2 linked regions of the Xanthocytophaga agilis genome follow. Each later gene encodes a partner of the first gene's protein in a complex. Links are inferred from orthologs where the notes say so. Each region holds a gene or a part of one and is shown on either strand. Other genes may lie near its edges.

The links.
Region 2: the proteins of pheS (region 1) and pheT are in contact, whole or in part, in a crystal structure (PDB 6P24), measured with the Escherichia coli proteins. The link is inferred for Xanthocytophaga agilis from one-to-one orthologs.

The regions. Positions count from the first base shown.
Region 1 is NZ_JASJOU010000005.1:533,910-543,222, reverse strand. What follows is about bases 2,110-5,090. They hold pheS (phenylalanine--tRNA ligase subunit alpha), read left to right. Parts: upstream 2,110-3,070; coding sequence 3,071-4,111; downstream 4,112-5,090. Other genes in these bases: QNI22_RS17980 (zinc-dependent peptidase), read left to right, coding at 4,270-5,031; QNI22_RS17990 (peptidylprolyl isomerase), read right to left, coding at 2,110-2,749. Also shown: QNI22_RS17995 (TraB/GumN family protein), read right to left, coding at 1-417; more of QNI22_RS17990, read right to left, coding at 608-2,109; 23S rRNA (guanosine(2251)-2'-O)-methyltransferase RlmB, read right to left, coding at 5,108-5,845; QNI22_RS17970 (glycosyltransferase family 2 protein), read left to right, coding at 6,428-7,156; QNI22_RS17965 (T9SS type A sorting domain-containing protein), read left to right, coding at 7,276-9,313.
Region 2 is NZ_JASJOU010000006.1:367,180-376,530, forward strand. What follows is about bases 2,952-5,970. They hold pheT (phenylalanine--tRNA ligase subunit beta), read left to right. Parts: upstream 2,952-3,258; coding sequence 3,259-5,682; downstream 5,683-5,970. Other genes in these bases: ltaE (low-specificity L-threonine aldolase), read right to left, coding at 2,952-3,143; QNI22_RS19670 (hypothetical protein), read left to right, coding at 5,778-5,970. Outside these bases: QNI22_RS19650 (aminopeptidase), read right to left, coding at 1-635; recombinase RecA, read left to right, coding at 970-2,061; more of ltaE, read right to left, coding at 2,115-2,951; more of QNI22_RS19670, read left to right, coding at 5,971-6,110; QNI22_RS19675 (cell division protein ZapA), read left to right, coding at 6,117-6,404; rny (ribonuclease Y), read left to right, coding at 6,539-8,137; QNI22_RS19685 (Ig-like domain-containing protein), read left to right, coding at 8,490-9,351.

The sequences.
Region 1 (9,313 bases):
GGTAGAAGGCAAAACCAAACTCATAATAAAAAATGGCTTGGTTCCAGCCAACATATCTATTGACATGCCTGTTTTCTTCTGAAAGAAGGTAGATACGATAGTGTAATCTGCCTCTGAAACCAATGACTTTAGAGTTATACCATCTTTCATGGTCATATGTTGCATCATCTGAAGCAACATACCTGGATCATCCATATCCAATTCCAAATAAAGTTGTTCAGACTTGTTAAAGGCAATCTTAAGATTGTTAGTAATTACCAGGTCTGATGCACACAATATATGTATTGTTCCAAAAATATAGGAAGGCTTAGTGATTCCTTTCCCTGATATCTCCCATAATAAGGATTTATCATTCTGGGCAAACAAAGTTGGTATTGAAAATAAAAAGCTGATACAAAGCAGAAGGTAATGTCTCATTGTGAATATATAATAATTTGATTAACCCTTGTATGACCTTACAGATCTGACTCTCCATAAAAATACGATGATTTGTTCAGTAAACAGAAGCTTTTTAATAAACTACATTTCTGAGCTATATCTGTAGAAATAAAAAAACCTTGCTTTCTGGTGAAGCAAGGTTTTAAATCATAGTAGATAATACAGGCTATTAATAGAATTTATATCTCAAATCTTCGATATCTGCATCTTCCTTGATAGCTTCACCAGCCAGATAGGTGACAGAGAAGCTCTTATTTTGTTTCAGTTGCGTCTTATATTGTGTATAATCTGCGATCTGAGGAGCAGGAGTTTGTTTAGTAACTTCCATTACAATCACACCATTCTCACCTTTGATAGCCTTACTTTTCTGACCAACTTTCAAACCAAATGCTTTACCCAGGGCCGCAGGTTCCATTCCCACACTTGGTAAAGAATTAGATCCCATTGTAATATCTGTACCTGTCAACACCTGAGCTTGTGCACCATATTTCTGAGCAATAGCATCCAATGTTCCAGATAGATCACCCAACTTGCTTATGATCTGTTCTGCTTTTTTCTGATTACGAACCTTATTGGTTAGTTCAGCCCGATATGCGTCTACAGAAGGAGATCCTTTTTCACTTTTACCAGTTAATACAGCTATTACATACTGGTTTGGATTATCCAGTTCAAACAATTCTGTTGAAACAGTTCCTACTTTTGTATCATCTTTAAATGCCCACTGTACAATAGATCTTGCATTAACCAGTGTATTGATGCTGGTAGCTTGTGGCTGAAGACGATCCGCAGTGTAAGCAGATAAAGTAGGATCTTTCTTTACAGCCTCTTCAAATGAAGCAATATCTTTAGCCTGACTGCCGATTGCACTGGCTTTACGATATACTTCATTTCGAGTAGCCTCACTAGGTACGATAGACTTACGGATAACAGCAACTTTGTATTTCTTGTATGTCTTAGGTTGAGTTACTTTCACTATATGATAACCATACTCAGTTTCGACAAGGTTTGGAAGCAAGCCAGATCCGTTAAAGCTAAATATAGGTCCTTCGAACTCCTTTACCATTTGCCCATTCTTAGAAAACCAACCCAAGTCCCCTCCACGTTGCGCAGTACCATCAGAACCATATTGTTGTGCTAGGGCTTCAAAACTAGCTCCATCTTTGATTTGTTTCAATACATCTTCAGCTTGTTTACGAGTTTGGGCTTTTACTGAATCTGAGGCACCTTTAGGTAAATTAAATAAAATATGGCTGGCGCGTAATGAAGGAATGCTATCATCTTTTGCTCCATCATATTTAAAGATGTAGTATTCGTTACCATCCTGAAAAGGCCCATTAATAGAACCTGGTATTAAGGTAGAGATCGTATTCTGAATTTCCTGAGGCAGTGCCCCAATTACCTGATAGGAACCATTACCTGGAACTTCAATTTCTGATTCAGCAATAGCAAAAGATGAATCGTTTGGTGCAACAGCCAGCTGTTTAGCAAGATCCACCAATTGACTTTTCAGGTCAGCGCTATCTTTAGCAGAAGGCATGATAGGGAAAGTCACATATTTAAGACTGCGAGTTTCATCTCCTTTGTACTGATTCTTATGTGCACTCAAATACGTTTTTAATTCATCATCAGAAACCTTGATAGTAGAATCAGGAATAGAATAATAAGGAACATATATGTATTTAGCATCAACTTTGGCAACTTGTGCTTCATACTCATGCTGTGCTTCTGCCTGTGTAACATATAAGGAAGTACGTAACAGATTGTCATACTTCTCACGCATACGCATTTGAGGCAGTTGGTTTACGATAAAGTTTTCCCATAATTGCTTATCCTGAGGACGGGCAGAGTCTGACTCTATGTAATCCAGGTAACGATCCAGCATAGTCCTATCAAACTGGCCTGATGCATTTTGGAATACTTGAGTTTGTTTGATGCTGGTATGAATGTTATCTCCTGCAATCATATCATCCCGCTCTTCTGGAGACAAGCCAATGCCCAGTTTTTCAAACTGTGGCTGGTATGCATAACGGAAAATCATATCCTGCCATACCTGTTCACGAATTTGTTGCAGTTGTTGCTCTGTTGGATTCTGCCCTTGCATTGCCATAGTGGCTTTTATCTGTTCCACTTCAGCCTCAAATTCTTTAGCACTAATGCCATGACCCGCAATTTTTCCAACTTCGGCATCATTACTGAACAGATTTGATTTGGGGCCAAAAAAGTCGGCACCGACAATAAAAAGGCCTAATCCTAAAGCAATCAATCCGATTGCCCAGCCTGCTTTTTCTCTGATTTTACCAATTACTGCCATTCGTTGACAATTAAAATAGGTGATTAAAAATAAATAATGAGACGTTATTTCTGATTTAGCAAAATATACTTTCCCGAAAAATAGGGTCACCTTTTGTTTTTACACAGAAAGGGACGCAAAATAAAAAGATAATCCCATAAAAAACAATGTTTTTTGTAAATCATATAGGTGTTTATTGTGGATAATTTACAGGTTTTTGCATAGAAAGAATACGATTTCATACCCGGACTATTATCTTTGCGAAACAAATACTACTAATGGACACATCCGTTTGTACTATTTTTGATATCAGCCTGATTATAGTCAAATCCGAAACTTTATATGTTAGACCGCATTAAGGACATTCGACAACAGATCGAAGACGCCCAAATTGATTCTGCAGACCAACTGGAACAATTCCGGATGGCTTATATAAGCCGAAAAAGTGTAATTGCCGAATTGTTTGAAGGCATGAAAACCATTCCTGCAGAAGATCGCCGGGCAATGGGAGCAGAATTAAATACACTTAAGAATCTGGCTGAAAATAAGTTTAAGGAAAAGCAGGCATGGATTGAAGAGCAAAGCTTATCCGCTCAACAAGCAGCACCTGTTGATCTTACACTACCTGTATATCCAAACGAACTGGGGTCTGTACATCCATTGACGCTGGTACGTAATCGTATTATAGAGATTTTTGGCAGAATGGGATTTGCTGTTGCGGATGGCCCTGAAATTGAAGATGACTGGCACAACTTTGCCGCCTTGAACTTTGCCGAAAATCACCCTGCCCGTGAAATGCAGGATACGTTTTTTATTCGGAAAACAGATAACCCAGCAGATGACCTACTATTACGGACACATACATCTGGTGTGCAAGTGCGTTTGATGGAAAAACAAAAACCGCCAATCCGTGCTATTATGCCAGGTCGTGTGTATCGCAATGAAGCCATTTCAGCCAGAGCACATTGCTTCTTTCATCAGGTAGAAGGTCTTTATATAGATACCAATGTTAGTTTCCGAGATCTGAAAAATACGCTTTACTATTTCGTGAAGGAGATGTTTGGCAATGATGTGAAGGTGCGTTTCCGTGCTTCTTATTTCCCATTCACAGAGCCAAGTGCTGAAATGGATATATCCTGTCTTATTTGTAAAGGAGATGGTTGCCAGATGTGTAAGCATACAGGTTGGGTAGAAATTCTGGGTTCAGGTATGGTTGATCCAAATGTTCTTACCAACTGTGGCATCGATGCTGAGAAATATACCGGATTTGCTTTTGGTATGGGCATCGAACGGATTACAAACTTATTATATCAGGTACGGGATCTGCGTTTATTTAGTGAGAATGATATACGCTTCCTGCGACAGTTTGGAGGAATCAGTTAAGATATCCTAATAAATAAAGAAATTCCTGAATTCTTACAGATAAGCGTGATGCCACTTATGGTATCACGCTTACTTTTTTTTAGATTACAGCATCTACATAAAAATATAGTCAGCTTGATGCTTACTATATGAACATTTTTTAACAATATACCGATTCTATGATACCCATTATTTTTGGTGTGCTGGTGGCGATAATTGGAGGTTACTGGTGGACACAAGTCCGTACGAAACATGTTAGTAGACAAACACTCTCTCTAAATGATACTATTCTGGAGAAAAACTTTGCGTACTACCGACAACTGACACCTGACAAGAAACAAATATTTAATCTGAGGGTAGCTACATTTTTACAAGAGAAAGAATTTATCTCACGGGGTAAACTCGAAATCACAGAGGAAATGAAAATATTGATAGCCGCCTGTGCTGTGCAACTGACATTTGGTCTCTCACCTGTGTATCTATCCCATTTTAACACGATTATTTTGTATCCTGACAAATATTATTCACTGCTTAACCGGGATTATCATGTAGGCGAAGTAAATGCAGGAGGGATCATCGTATTATCATGGAAACATTTTGTGGAAGGCTATTTTTATCCAACGGATGCCCTCAATGTAGGCTTACATGAAATGGCACATGCACTATTACTCGAAAACCGTCAATACGGTGAGGACTTCCTGGCACCAGAACACGTACAGGAGTTTTTTTTACAGGCTAAAGTGGAATATAGGAAGATACAGTCAGGAGAGGAATCTGTGTTGCGAAAATATGCAGGTACAAATGTTGCCGAGTTATTTGCGGTAGCCGTTGAAACATTCTTTGAGAATCCAACAGAAATGTTGTCTGAGGCGCCCTTACTATATAATTCTATGGCAGATCTATTAAATCAGGACCCTCTTCACAGACAAGTTGCAGCTTGAGCCTCTCAACAAGCTAAAATGCACTTAGTAATGAAATAGTCTCCTGATCATGGAGACTACTTGGCTCTGCTAATTTCTATCTTAATCGTTGACGTATTGCTTCATAAATCATTACTCCGGCAGCAACAGAAACATTCAGAGAAGAAATTTGGCCAGCTTCAGGAATTTTGACCAATGTGTCTACTTTACGAATCAGTTCGTTGGTAATGCCATCTTCCTCTGATCCCATAATGATAGCTGTAGGAACAGTAAGATCTACTTCATATAATAACTTTTCAGCTTTTTCTGTACATCCTATTACCTGTAATCCGGATTCTTGCAGAAAAGAGACAGTTCTTACTAAACTTTCTTCCCGACAAACCGGAATAAAATTCAGTGCACCTGAAGATGTTTTGACAGCATCCGCATTGATTTGGGCAGCTCCTTTAGCAGGAATAACAATAGCATGCGCACCAGCACACTCGGCAGTACGGGCTATAGCACCAAAGTTACGTACATCAGTTACCCGGTCCAAAATCAAGATCAAAGGCACCAACCCACGCTCATATACATCACTGATGACATTGTGAAGTTTAGCATAATTTACAGCTGATACAAATGCAATCACGCCCTGATGATTTTTGCGAGTAACACGGTCCAGGCGCTCTTTAGGTACACGAGATATAGGAACATTAAACTCATGCGCAGCCTGTAGTAATTCCGCCAGGTTTCCGGCCGTGCTCAGATCCCGCTGTACCAATAATTTGTCTATTTCCTTACCAGCCCGGATGGTTTCAATCACAGCCCGAATGCCAAAAACAAGATCTTTGCTCAATGAAAAGAGAATTAGTATGAAAACAAAATAAGCGAAAGAGCAAAGGTAGGCAGTGCAGGGTAGAATAAAAAGTCCAGTAAGCAGAGATATGCTTGAAAATTGTTACAATGAATATAGTAGGCTAAACTGATATATAAAACAAAGTTGTTTTTGAGTTTCCTTATTATTTCTAAATAAAATATATCCTGAAAATAGTAGCTTATTTAGTATCAGGTGTCTTATAATGGATAGATACGTCTTAATTTTCTATGCTATTAACTTCCTGTCTAGTAAGTAAGCGAAACAGTATCTTACTACCTGTGAATCTAAAATTTAGTTATTATCGTATATAATAGATAGGAAACTATATATATTTTTCTCAGGTCAGGCACGTTTTTGAAATATATAGTAAAAATCCATAGAAATAAATAACAAGGTTGTATTGAACAAAGATATCATTGCATAATAGTCTAATAAACAAGAGTATTGTTTTTGTGCAATTCTTTTTTTAAGGAATATGCACTAGAATTGCAAAAGTATTATTTACTTTTACATAATTTGACTATAAATAGCATCATTCTTGCTTATTAAACCTTATTTTCTGTGCAAACAACGACCATTACCAAACTATCTATTGTTATTCCGGCATATAATGAAGGGAGAACTATTCACTTCATTTTAAATAAAATCAAAGCGGTACAATTACTCAACAACATTGAAAAAGAGGTCATCATTATTAATGACTGTTCAAAAGATAACACAGAAGAGTCTATTCTGAATTATCAACGAGAAAATCCAGATCTACCTATTACGTATTTTAAACACGAAGTAAACAAAGGCAAAGGAGCCGCCCTGCATACAGGGATCAGTAAAGCAACCGGTGAATATGTAATTATTCAGGATGCGGATTTAGAGTATGATCCGCGGGAATATAATATTCTTTTACAACCTGTTCTGGAAGGATTTGCAGACATAGTATTTGGTTCTCGCTTTATGGGCGGAAATCCACACCGTATTTTATTCTTTTGGCATACTATTGGTAACAAGTTCCTGACATTTTTATCCAATATGTTTACCAACTTGAACCTGACAGATATGGAAACATGCTATAAGCTCTTTCGTACAGATATGATTCAGGCAATTAAGCTGAAAGAAAACCGGTTTGGTTTTGAGCCGGAAGTAACAGCAAAAGTGGCTCGTATCCCTAATGTTCGCATTTATGAAGTAGGTATATCTTATTATGGACGTACTTATGCAGAAGGGAAAAAGATAAACTGGAAAGATGGTTTCCGTGCAATTTATTGCATTTTGAAATATAACCTGTTTGCCTGATTTTAATATAAGAAAATCTTATTGAAATATCAGGTGATACAGACTTACCTTTTCTTATTTGGGAAGGATTAATTTAAAGATTTTACATAAAGTCAGAAAGTCTCAATAATCAATATTTTATGAAAAAAAGTGTACTATTTCTCTTAATGGTTTTGGGGGGGCTGCTAGCAGATTTTTCTGTGCTCGGACAAGCTCCAACAATTACAACCCCAGCAAATAATGCAACAGGTATAAATCCCTACACACAAACAATGACTGGACGTTTAAGTGCAGGGACAACTCCTAGAACAGGAATAAGAAGGCTTAGAGTTCAGCTTTATGATAGCGATGGTGTAACATTACTTCTGTCCAGTGCAGCTGTCAGTGGTGCAGGTTATTTTTCTCCTACTATTATACCTACTACTTCTACAACTGCAACATACACCTATCCTTTGTGGAATCTTTTACAATCTTATGCTGATCTTGATCCTTCTACTTCCCAAGTATATTATGTAAGAGTTCAGACATCAACAGCAACAGCAGGTTGGTTTGGACCTTCTGATGCAACTGTTTTAAATAGCACGCTTACAAGAATTACCATCACAGAGCCTGCTTTACAAAATCCTCAAATTATTTCTCCTGCCAATGGAGCATCTTTTGACCTTTGTCAGAACCTTACAATTACTGTTAATGCCAATTATCAGGGAGCGCGTACACTTCTATACCTTGTCTATCCAACCTCAGATCCAAGCAGTCCGGTTGTAGATAGTGATGCAGATGGTATAAATCCGACTTTTGCCAACGCAACAACAGCTACAACAAATTATGCATTGCCAGCAATAGATACCGCATTATTAGCCGCTAGCACGCCATATACTATAGAGGTGTACAGCGTTGATATCAATGGTGAACTAATAGGAACTACAACTTCTACGTTTACAACAGGAGTAAAACCACCTTCCTCTATACCAGTTATTACTTCTCCATTAGATGGTGCAACAGATGTATCAAGAACCCCATCTATCGCAGTTGCTGCGTATACAGGTTGTGGAACATTGACATCAAGAATTATAGAAGTGGATACAGATCCAGCCTTTGGTGGATCATCCAAACAAACCAGTTTACAGGGAAGTGGTAATGGAGCGTTTAGCTGGACTCCAGCTACATTAGAATTTGGCACACAATATTATGTACGTGTTACCTTCCAAATAAGTGGAACAACTGTAGGAGAAAAAGTCATCAGCTTCACGACAGAATCTCTTGTTATTGCAGACCCTTTACTCATTTCACCAGCTGATGAGGCAACGCTGGATTTATGTTCAGATGTTGTTGCTAATGTGAATGCGAACAGCACATCCGCAAGAAGCTTAGTATTCAAAGTGTTCCCAATAGGGCCTGGACCTACTATCTTTCAACAAACATATAACTTTGCAGATGGTAATGCTGCGACTACACCTTTTAATATAACGTTGCTCCGTTCATTATTTGCAGATAATGCACACTATCTGGTTGAATTAACAACCCGGACAGGGGCTAATAATACAGGTACGTTGATTGGACAAGTATATAACGATTGGTTTACAGGAGTTAATCAATCCAGTGAAGCGGCTAACACACCTGTAATTACCTCGCCAGCAGATGGAGTAACAGTTAATACTGTGACACCTACTATTATAATTCAATCTCCATTTGCAGGTTGTACATTAAACTCTGTATTGTATGAAATCCTGGATGGAACAGTTGGAAATACAGTAGTTGCTTCTCAGAATTATACAACTGCTACTTATAATTGGACTGTTCCTTCTTTCCTAACAGCAGGAAATACCTATCGTGCCCGGGTTACGTATAATACAGCAAATGGTACATTCAGTGATACTAATACTTTCACTGTTTCTGCAACACCTGGAGTTTCTATTCAAAGTCCACTTTCGTTAACTGGATTAAATCCTTGTGGATTCCCTGTGATTGTAAATGCTTACCCGGGAGCAACTACCATAAAAGTAGAGTACAGACAAAAGCCTTCCGGTTCTTTCGGAACAGCTTTCTATAGTACAGCTAGTGGTTCTGATTACACATTCTCATTTACTAATACGCAATTACTTGCGAATACAAATTATGAAATGCGTTTGACTGCAGGTACAGGTACAGGAGGCAGCTTTACAGCTATCACAGGATCTG
Region 2 (9,351 bases), on another replicon or contig:
TTGGCTCCCTCGTCTCCTACAAAGTCAGCAAGGTTTTCATTATATTCTATGTTATCTTTAATAAAGAGAGTACCATGCGTTAGTTCATGAATAATCAGATTGGATAGGCTACCTGGCTGACGATAAAGCATGCTACTCAGAATAGGATCCTTGAACCATCCCAATGTGCTCCAGCCTGCTGCTGTGCCAATGTCTGTGTCCAGACCTTTTCCTTTCCAGATCTTTTCCTCTTTTACTGCCTTCAATGAGTCAAAGAACCCTTTGTAAGGCATACTTCCCAGAAACGAGTACTCCCATTGGTGAGGCTTTAATTCATATGGATCGCATGCCGTTACAACCCACATCAGCGTCTTACCTTTCTGATCAAATAAGGTAGTATAGTTATCGGACTCATTAATACCCAATGAATCTATAGCAAAGCTTCGTATCTCCTGTATAAGTGCTAGTTTTGTTTTTAATGAATCCGGAAAACTCTTATCCTGCATTACCTCAGTTATGGGGCGTGCATTCCAAACAATAGTTAATTGTCCTTTAAGTTGTCCTAGTCCGTAAATGATTAATTGTAGATTCCATACAATCATGATTAAAAGTATACCTACTAAAATAAGACCTGCTCTTTTTAATTTTCGTTTCACAGTTGTTAAAATTTATATAAACTCAGAAGCCTTTAGTCTAAAAAGATGTTATTTTTGAGTTAAAGATAAAAGATACTTTTGAATGCCTGAATGATAAAGTCGTTCTTATTTGAGAGACAGAAAAATATAGTCACCAACTGAACGTTTTTATAGATAGAACACCTTCTTTTTTTATTTGTGACAATTGTCTGATTATCAAAAATGTATATTTTATGTCAAATTTTAATAACCATTTATAATTAAAAAATTATTTTACTCGATATTGGTATTATTAAAAATAATACATACCTTGCATTCGCAATAAGAAACTTTCACGATTAAAAGACCTATACAAATGGCAGAAAAAGATAAGTCAGCAGATGACAAACTAGCAAAACTTAAAGCTCTGCAAACCACCATTGAGAAGTTGGACAAGGCATATGGCAAGGGTACGGTGATGAAGTTGAGTGAGAATAAAATTATGGATATTGCTACAATTTCTACAGGCTCTATCGGTTTGGATATTGCTTTGGGAATTAGTGGCGTACCTCGCGGACGTATTGTTGAGATTTTTGGACCGGAATCTTCAGGGAAAACAACTTTGACGATGCATTGTATTGCAGAGGCACAGAAAGCTGGCGGACTTGCTGCATTCATCGATGCAGAGCATGCTTTTGATCGTGTGTATGCTGAGAAACTAGGTATTGATGTTAGTAACCTATATATAGCTCAGCCAGATAATGGTGAGCAAGCCTTAGAAATTGCAGAGAACCTGATTAGCTCAGGAGCCATAGATATCATCGTGATTGACTCTGTTGCTGCATTGGTGCCCAGAGGTGAACTGGAAGGTGAAATGGGAGATAGCAAAATGGGCTTACAAGCACGTTTGATGTCTCAGGCATTGAGAAAACTGACTGGTACAATTAATAAAACAAATTGTTGTTGCATCTTTATTAACCAGTTGCGTGATAAGATTGGGGTTATGTTTGGTAGTCCGGAAACAACTACTGGTGGTAACGCATTGAAATTCTACGCCTCAGTTCGTATGGATATCCGTAGAATTGGGCAGATCAAAGAAGGTGCTGACAATGTGATTGGTAACCGTACCAAAGTGAAGGTTGTGAAGAATAAACTGGCACCTCCTTTCAAAGTGGTAGAGTTTGATATTATGTATGGTGAGGGTATCTCAAAAATTGGTGAAATTATAGATTTAGGTGTAGAGCTTAGCATCATCAATAAATCTGGTTCTTGGTTCTCTTATGAAGGAAGCAAGATCGGACAAGGCCGTGATGCTGTGAAAAAGATGTTGGAAGACAATCCTGAACTAGCAGTTGAGATTGAAGGTAAAATTCGGAAGAAATTCAAAGAAGGCGCTGATGTGGCTGAGGAACCTTTGACTCCGGAAGAGGCTAAAGAAGCGAAAGAGATTGTAGAAGACGAAGCATAATTATAAAAAGAAGCCTCATTCTTCAATGAGGCTTCTTTTTTATGTGTGAAATCTTAAACAGTAGCTTTATGCAATACTTCAGAAACTTTTGTGAGCATTTCGTCATCAAAATCAAGATGTGTTACAAAACGTATTTGTTCCTTTCCAAATGCTGAAGCCAGAATTTCATTGGCTTTCATATAATGAAGTAACTTTTGGGTGATTTCTGACGAAGGCAATGTGAAGATAACAATGTTAGTCTGAACAGGTAGTATGGACGTAACATAAGGTAAATCATTTAGGGTTCTTTCAAGATCCCTTGCTCTTTGATGATCTTCTTTCAGACGTGTTACATGATTATCTAAAGCATAAATACCAGCAGCTGCCAGATAACCAGCTTGTCTCCATGCTCCTCCAAATACCTTACGGATACGTCTGGCTTTTGCTATATGTGCTTTTGTTCCTACTAATACAGATCCGACAGGTGTACCCAAACCTTTAGAAAGGCAAATGGAAATTGTATCAAAATAGCTTCCAATTTCTTTAGTTGTCTGATTGGTTTCAACCAGGGCATTAAACAGCCTTGCTCCATCCATATGAAGTGGAAGATTGTACTGCTTACAAACCTTATTTATCTCTGCTATTTGGTCTGTTGTATAATAACACCCTCCTCCTTTGTTTACTGTATTTTCTATTTCTACCAATGCTGTCTGGGGGAAATGAATATCATCTCCGTTAATATTAGCTATTACCTGCTCTGCTGTAAATATTCCTCTCTGACCATCGAGCAAACGGATAGAAGCTCCAGAGTTAAAGGCGATACCTCCTCCTTCATAATTGTAAATATGCGAAAGTTTATCACAGATTACTTCATCTCCAGGCTGTGTATGTACCTTGATGGCAATTTGATTAGTCATTGTTCCGGAAGGGCAGAATAAACCAGCTTCCATACCAAACAATTGTGCCGCCTTTTCCTCCAAGGCATTTACAGTTGGATCTTCACCATACACATCATCGCCAACGATGGCTGAAAACATAACCTCACGCATTTCTTTTGTTGGGCGTGTTACCGTATCACTTCGGAGGTCAATAAATTTTGTCATAGTTTGCTATGGTTTTAGTTTTGCAGATGTATATATTTCAGCTATTTTAATTTCCATCGGAACTGCATAATAATTTTTTTACTTTTGCTGCTTCAATTTTAGTAAAAAATCGTATATGAAAATTTCCCTTAACTGGCTTAAGCAATACATTGACCTTCCTGAGTCTCCTGAAGAAATTGAAAAGCTCCTGACTCGGTCAGGATTGGAGGTGGAGCATATTGATGAGATACAGCCTATTCCAGGTGGATTACGTGGATTTGTTGTAGGAGAAGTACTAACCTGTGAGCGATTTGAAGTAAAGGACAAAAAACTTAGTCTGACAACAGTAGATATTGGTACAGACACTCCTTCAACTATTGTTTGTGGTGCTGCTAATGTGGATGCAGGACAAAAGGTGATAGTCGCAACCATTGGTACTACCTTATATGACAAAGAAGGTAAACCTCTTTTTACCATCGACAAGAGAAAGGTATATGGACAACCTTCTGAGGGGATGATCTGTGCAGAAGATGAAATAGGCATAGGAACATCACATGATGGGATACTGGTGTTACAGACCGATTTGCCTAATGGTACACCTGCTGCAAAGTATTTCAATATTGAACCGGATTATGTATTTGAGATTGGGCTAACACCTAATCGGGCCGATGCAGCTTCGCATATAGGAGTAGCTCGTGATTTGAAAGCATTACTGGATAGAGATATGACTCTACCAGAAGTATCTGGATTTGCAGCTATAAAGGATACTACATTAGTTGAGATACTAGTAGAGAATAAGGAGGCTTGTCCTCGTTTTTGTGGAGTTTCTATTGAAGGAGTTAAGATAGGTCCATCACCAGACTGGCTACGCAAGCGACTGGAGGCGATAGGATTGAACCCGATCAATAATGTGGTTGATGTAACTAACTTTATTTGTCATGAGTTAGGACAACCCATGCATGCCTATGATGCAAATGCATTAGCAGGGAATAAGATTATTGTAAAAACATTGCCAGAAGGAACTCCTTTCACAACATTGGATAAGGTAGAACGTAAGTTATCCGCAACAGATCTGATGATTTGTGATGCAGAAAAGCCTGTTGGCATTGCTGGAATAATGGGAGGGTTGGATTCTGGAATCAAAGATACAACTACTAACGTTTTTCTGGAAGTTGCGTATTTTTCTGCTGATTGGATTCGGAAGACCGGGCAACGCCATGGTTTAAAAACGGATGCCTCATTCCGCTTTGAACGTGGTACAGACCCTAATCTGAAGCTATATACATTACAACGTGCAGCTTTGCTGATTCTGGAAGTAGCTGGAGGCAAAATTGCGTCTTCCGTTACAGATTTTTACCCTGAACCGATTGGTAACTTTGAGTTTGCTGTTACTTACAAAAACATCAATCGGTTGATTGGTAAAGAACTTGGAAATGCCTACATCCGGAAGACACTTGAATCTCTGGATATTCAGATTCTGGATAAAACCGAGGAAGGTTTCCGTGTGTCTGTGCCTCCTTATCGTGTAGATGTACAACGGGAAGCAGATATAGTAGAGGAGATCCTGCGGATTTATGGTATTGACAATATTGAACTGTCAGACAATCTGAATACAGACTTCCTGGCACAGTTTCCGGAACCAGATCCAAATACCTTACAAGCAAAGATTACTTCTCTGTTGGCATCCAAAGGGTTTCATGAGATTCTAACCAATTCACTAACCAAGCCATTCTATGTACAGCAGTTTCCTGCTATAGCCAATGGGGAGAATGTAGAGATTCTGAATTATCTGAGTGAAGATTTGATGGTGATGCGTCAATCGTTGTTATTCTCAGGGCTGGAAGTGCTGGCTTATAATATTAACCGTCGTCAGAAGGATTTGAAAACCTTCGAGTTTGGTAAAATCTACTATAAGAAAGACGATAAGTATATAGAGAAGAAAAGGCTTTCAATATTTATAACAGGTGATCAGCATACGGAGAGTTGGATTAGCAAAAGTCAGCCTGTAGCATTTCATGATCTGGCAGCTGTAGTACTACAACTGCTACACCGGATGCAGGTAAAGAATATTGATAGTGTAGAAACAGAGAATTCTATCTATTCCTATGGATTGAGTTATCAGGTCAATAAACGGGAGATCGTATCATTAGGCTTATTGAAGCCGGGTGTCACAAAAGCAGCGGATATTAAAGTCCCTGTCTTTTATGCTGATATTGATTGGGAGTATTTACTGAAGCAATACAATCCAAAAGTAGTATTCGCTGAGATTCCGAAGTTTCCAGAGGTGCGTCGTGACTTGTCATTGGTAATTGATAAATCACTCTCATTTAAAGAAATTAAGGCGTTGGCTGAGCGTACAGAGAAGAAACTTCTTAAAGCAGTAAATGTTTTTGACATATACGAAGGTCAAAACCTGGGAGAAGGTAAAAAATCCTATTCTGTGAGCTTTACACTTCAGGATGAGAGCCAGACATTGACAGATACAGTAATTGAAAAGACTATGCAGAAGTTGATTCAATTGTATGAAAAAGAACTGGGAGCCGAAATCAGAGGTAAATAGTTACCAAAATTCCGGGAGAAGTCAATTTTAGAAAGATTCTCCCGGAAAATTTTATTATATTACTAAAACAACACTCTTTCCACTGTAAGTAACCTATGGAACTCAAAGACCTGATTGCACAGTTTGATCTTTTGGAAAAACGGTTGCAGGAGGTACTGGCAGAAAAGAATGATCTGCGTCGTCAGTTAGAACGTGCAGACGAGGAGCGTGAACAACTGCGAGGACACGTACGTCAGCAAGCAGATCTAATAAAAAAATTACAAAAAAAGCAAGAAACCCTACAAAACAATTTTCAAAAACAATTTAATATTACTAAAATTGTAAATTCAATAGGTGCAGATGTTAAAGATACTGCAGAGTTGAAGGGAAAAATAGAAGCTTATATACAAGATATTGATAAATGTATTGCGTACCTGAGTCAATCGTAACGCAGCATGGATGAGGTTATTTCGATTAAGATAAAGATTTTAGATAAAGAATATCCACTGCGGATTCCTGCTGCTGAAGAAGAATTATATCGTGCAGTAGGGAAAGAGCTAAATGAACGTTGCCGCGAGTTTCGGGAAAACTATGGGGCACGGGCTGACAAGCAAGACATCCTGTCTATGGTAAGTTTTGTGGCCATGTTGGAAAAATTTAAACTCGAAGCCGAGAAAGACACATTACAGAATACAGTTACTCAAAAGATTGTATCATTACAAAATTTACTCCATCCATCTTAACAGATAGAGTTCTTCTATTATATCTCTCCTGCCTGTTTGTCTGCATTTGCATTTAAAGACAGCATAAGGGTACATAGAGTGTACCTGTCTGTGCTTTACATGTGGTCTACGTTTCACTTAAAGACAAAAGGAAAATGTCTAATACAAATTTTTTGATTCTCTCATTGGTAGTTGAGGTAGTCATCGGTGTAATAGTTTGGTTAGTCCTGTTTCGGATCTTTGCTAAGAAATCTCTGAAAAGACGTGAAGAAGAGATTGACGAAAAAGCACGCCTGATCATAAAGGAGGCGGAAATCCATGCAGAGACTATCAAGAAGGATAAGATACTGGAAGCAAAAGAAAACTTTTTGAAGCTCAGAACGGAGTTTGAAGAGGAATCAAATAAGAAAAAGCAAATTATTATTACGAACGAAGGTAAGCTAAAACAGCGAGAGCAAAATCTGGTGCAAAAGGAACAAGCTGTTTCTAAAGCACTGGAGCAGACTAAACGCAAGGAAGACGAACTGGATAAGCTAAAAACAGATTTAGTCGAACAGCTTGAAGTTGCCACAAAAAAGCGTGATGAGGCTGAAAAAATGCGTTCATCACAAATTGAGCAATTGGAGAAAATCGCCAATCTGAAAGCGGAAGATGCCAGAAATCAGTTGATTGAAACACTGAAAAGTGAAGCTGAGTCAAAAGCATCAACTTATGTTAAAAATATTGTAGAAGAAGCTAAGCTAACTGCTACAAAAGAAGCCAAGAAGATAGTTATAGAAACTATTCAACGTACTGCTGCTGAACAAGCTATAGAGAATGCCGTATCTATATTCAACATTGAGTCGGATGATGTAAAAGGAAAGATTATTGGTCGGGAAGGTCGCAATATCCGGGCATTGGAAGCTGCTACCGGAGTAGAGATTATTGTAGACGATACACCTGAAGCAATCATTATATCTGGTTTTGATCCGGTGCGTCGTGAAATTGCCCGTTTGTCATTGCACCGTTTGGTGCAGGATGGTCGTATTCACCCTGCCCGCATTGAGGAAATTGTAACAAAGACAACCAAGAGTATTGAAGAAGAGATTGTTGAAATCGGAGAGCGTACTGTAATAGATTTAGGTATTCATGGTATACACCCTGAATTGATTAAACTGATTGGCCGGATGCGTTTCCGTTCTTCTTATGGACAGAATCTGCTTCAGCACTCACGTGAGGTTGCTAAGCTGTGTGCCACAATGGCTGCTGAACTGGGATTAAATGCGAAGATGGCTAAACGTGCCGGACTCCTACATGATATTGGAAAAGTATGGCCGGAAGAACCTGAGTTGCCACACGCTATCTTAGGTATGGAACTGGCTCAGAAATATAAGGAACATCCGGATGTATGTAATGCTATCGGCGCTCACCACGATGAAATTGAGATGACTGCAATGATATCGCCGGTTATCCAAGCATGTGATGCTATTTCCGGTTCTCGTCCCGGGGCTCGTCGTGAAGTGATGGAATCGTATATCAAACGTCTGAAAGAACTGGAAGAGTTGGCTGTGAGTTTTGATGGCGTTCAAAAATGTTTTGCGATTCAGGCAGGACGTGAATTACGTGTTATGGTAGATGCTGAAAATGTAACAGATGATAAGGCGAATAACCTCTCTTTTGAGATAGCCCAGAAGATTGAAAAGGATATGCAATATCCGGGTCAGATTAAAGTTACGGTGATTCGGGAGATGCGTTCTGTAAATTACGCGAAGTAATTATCTGAAAAGAATACAAAAACAATCCCTTATTAGATAGTCTCTAATGAGGGATTTTGTTTTATAGTTATGGGTTCGTATATATTTCGTTTAAGTACAAAGATTGTCTAATGCTATAGCTATTATTTTTCGATTCATTTCTACTTTCAATGTTCCTCACATTAAAGAAGATTATACCCTGCTAATTCTGACAGAGGCCTAGCTGCTGATAGTGGAAGTGCCTGATTTAAAAAGTTTTAAATCATATTGCAGATATTCTTTTTTTTTCTGAAACTTAACTTTGAGGAAACATCTCTTCTATTCATCCTCAGTACTTTTACATATATTTTCAACAAACCTTTACTTACAATTTATGCAACATTTTTTACCCCTTACTAAGCGGGTGGCTATGCTGTTGTGTTTCTGGCTATGTAGTTTTACTGCCTGGGCACAAGTATCCATTACAACGCTTAACTCTGCTTATACGCAAGACTTTAATAGCCTGGCCATTAGTGGAACTGGCACCGCCGTTCCTACAGGGTGGACATTTGCAGAAAGTGGTACCAATGCCAATGCAATCTATACTGCCGGGACAGGCTCCGGAACAGCCGGAGATACGTATAGTTTTGGTTCTGCAAGCGCAACAGACAGAGCCTTCGGTGGATTGCTTTCAGGTTCTCTTACCCCAACCATTGGGGCTGGATTTACTAACAATACAGGAAGCACAATCACCTCTCTGACGATTGTGTATACAGGTGAGCAATGGCGTATTGGTGCAACCTCAGCCAACCGGACAGTGCGTGATACACTAAACTTCCAGTTTAGTACCAATGCCACCTCACTAACTACTGGTACCTGGCAGAATGCAGATGTGCTGGATTTTGTTTCACCTGTAGCTCCAGGAACCACTGTTGGTGCTCTGGATGGAAATGTTACTGCCAACCGTCAAACCTTGTCAACAACGCTTACGGGTCTTTCTATCCCTGTAGGTGCTACTATCTGGATACGGTGGGCAGATGCCAATGTGGCTAGTTCAGATGATGGATTGGCTGTTGATGACTTTTCTCTAACTGCGAATGGAGAGGTAGCCAATCCAATCCCAACCTTGACAGTCTCTTCCAGTACAATAGGGTTCGGGGAAATAGCTGCCAATACTACTAGTGTAAAGTCCTTTACGATAACAGGAAGTAATCTTACAGATAATGTAAAAGCAGTTGTTACAGGTTTGGGTTACA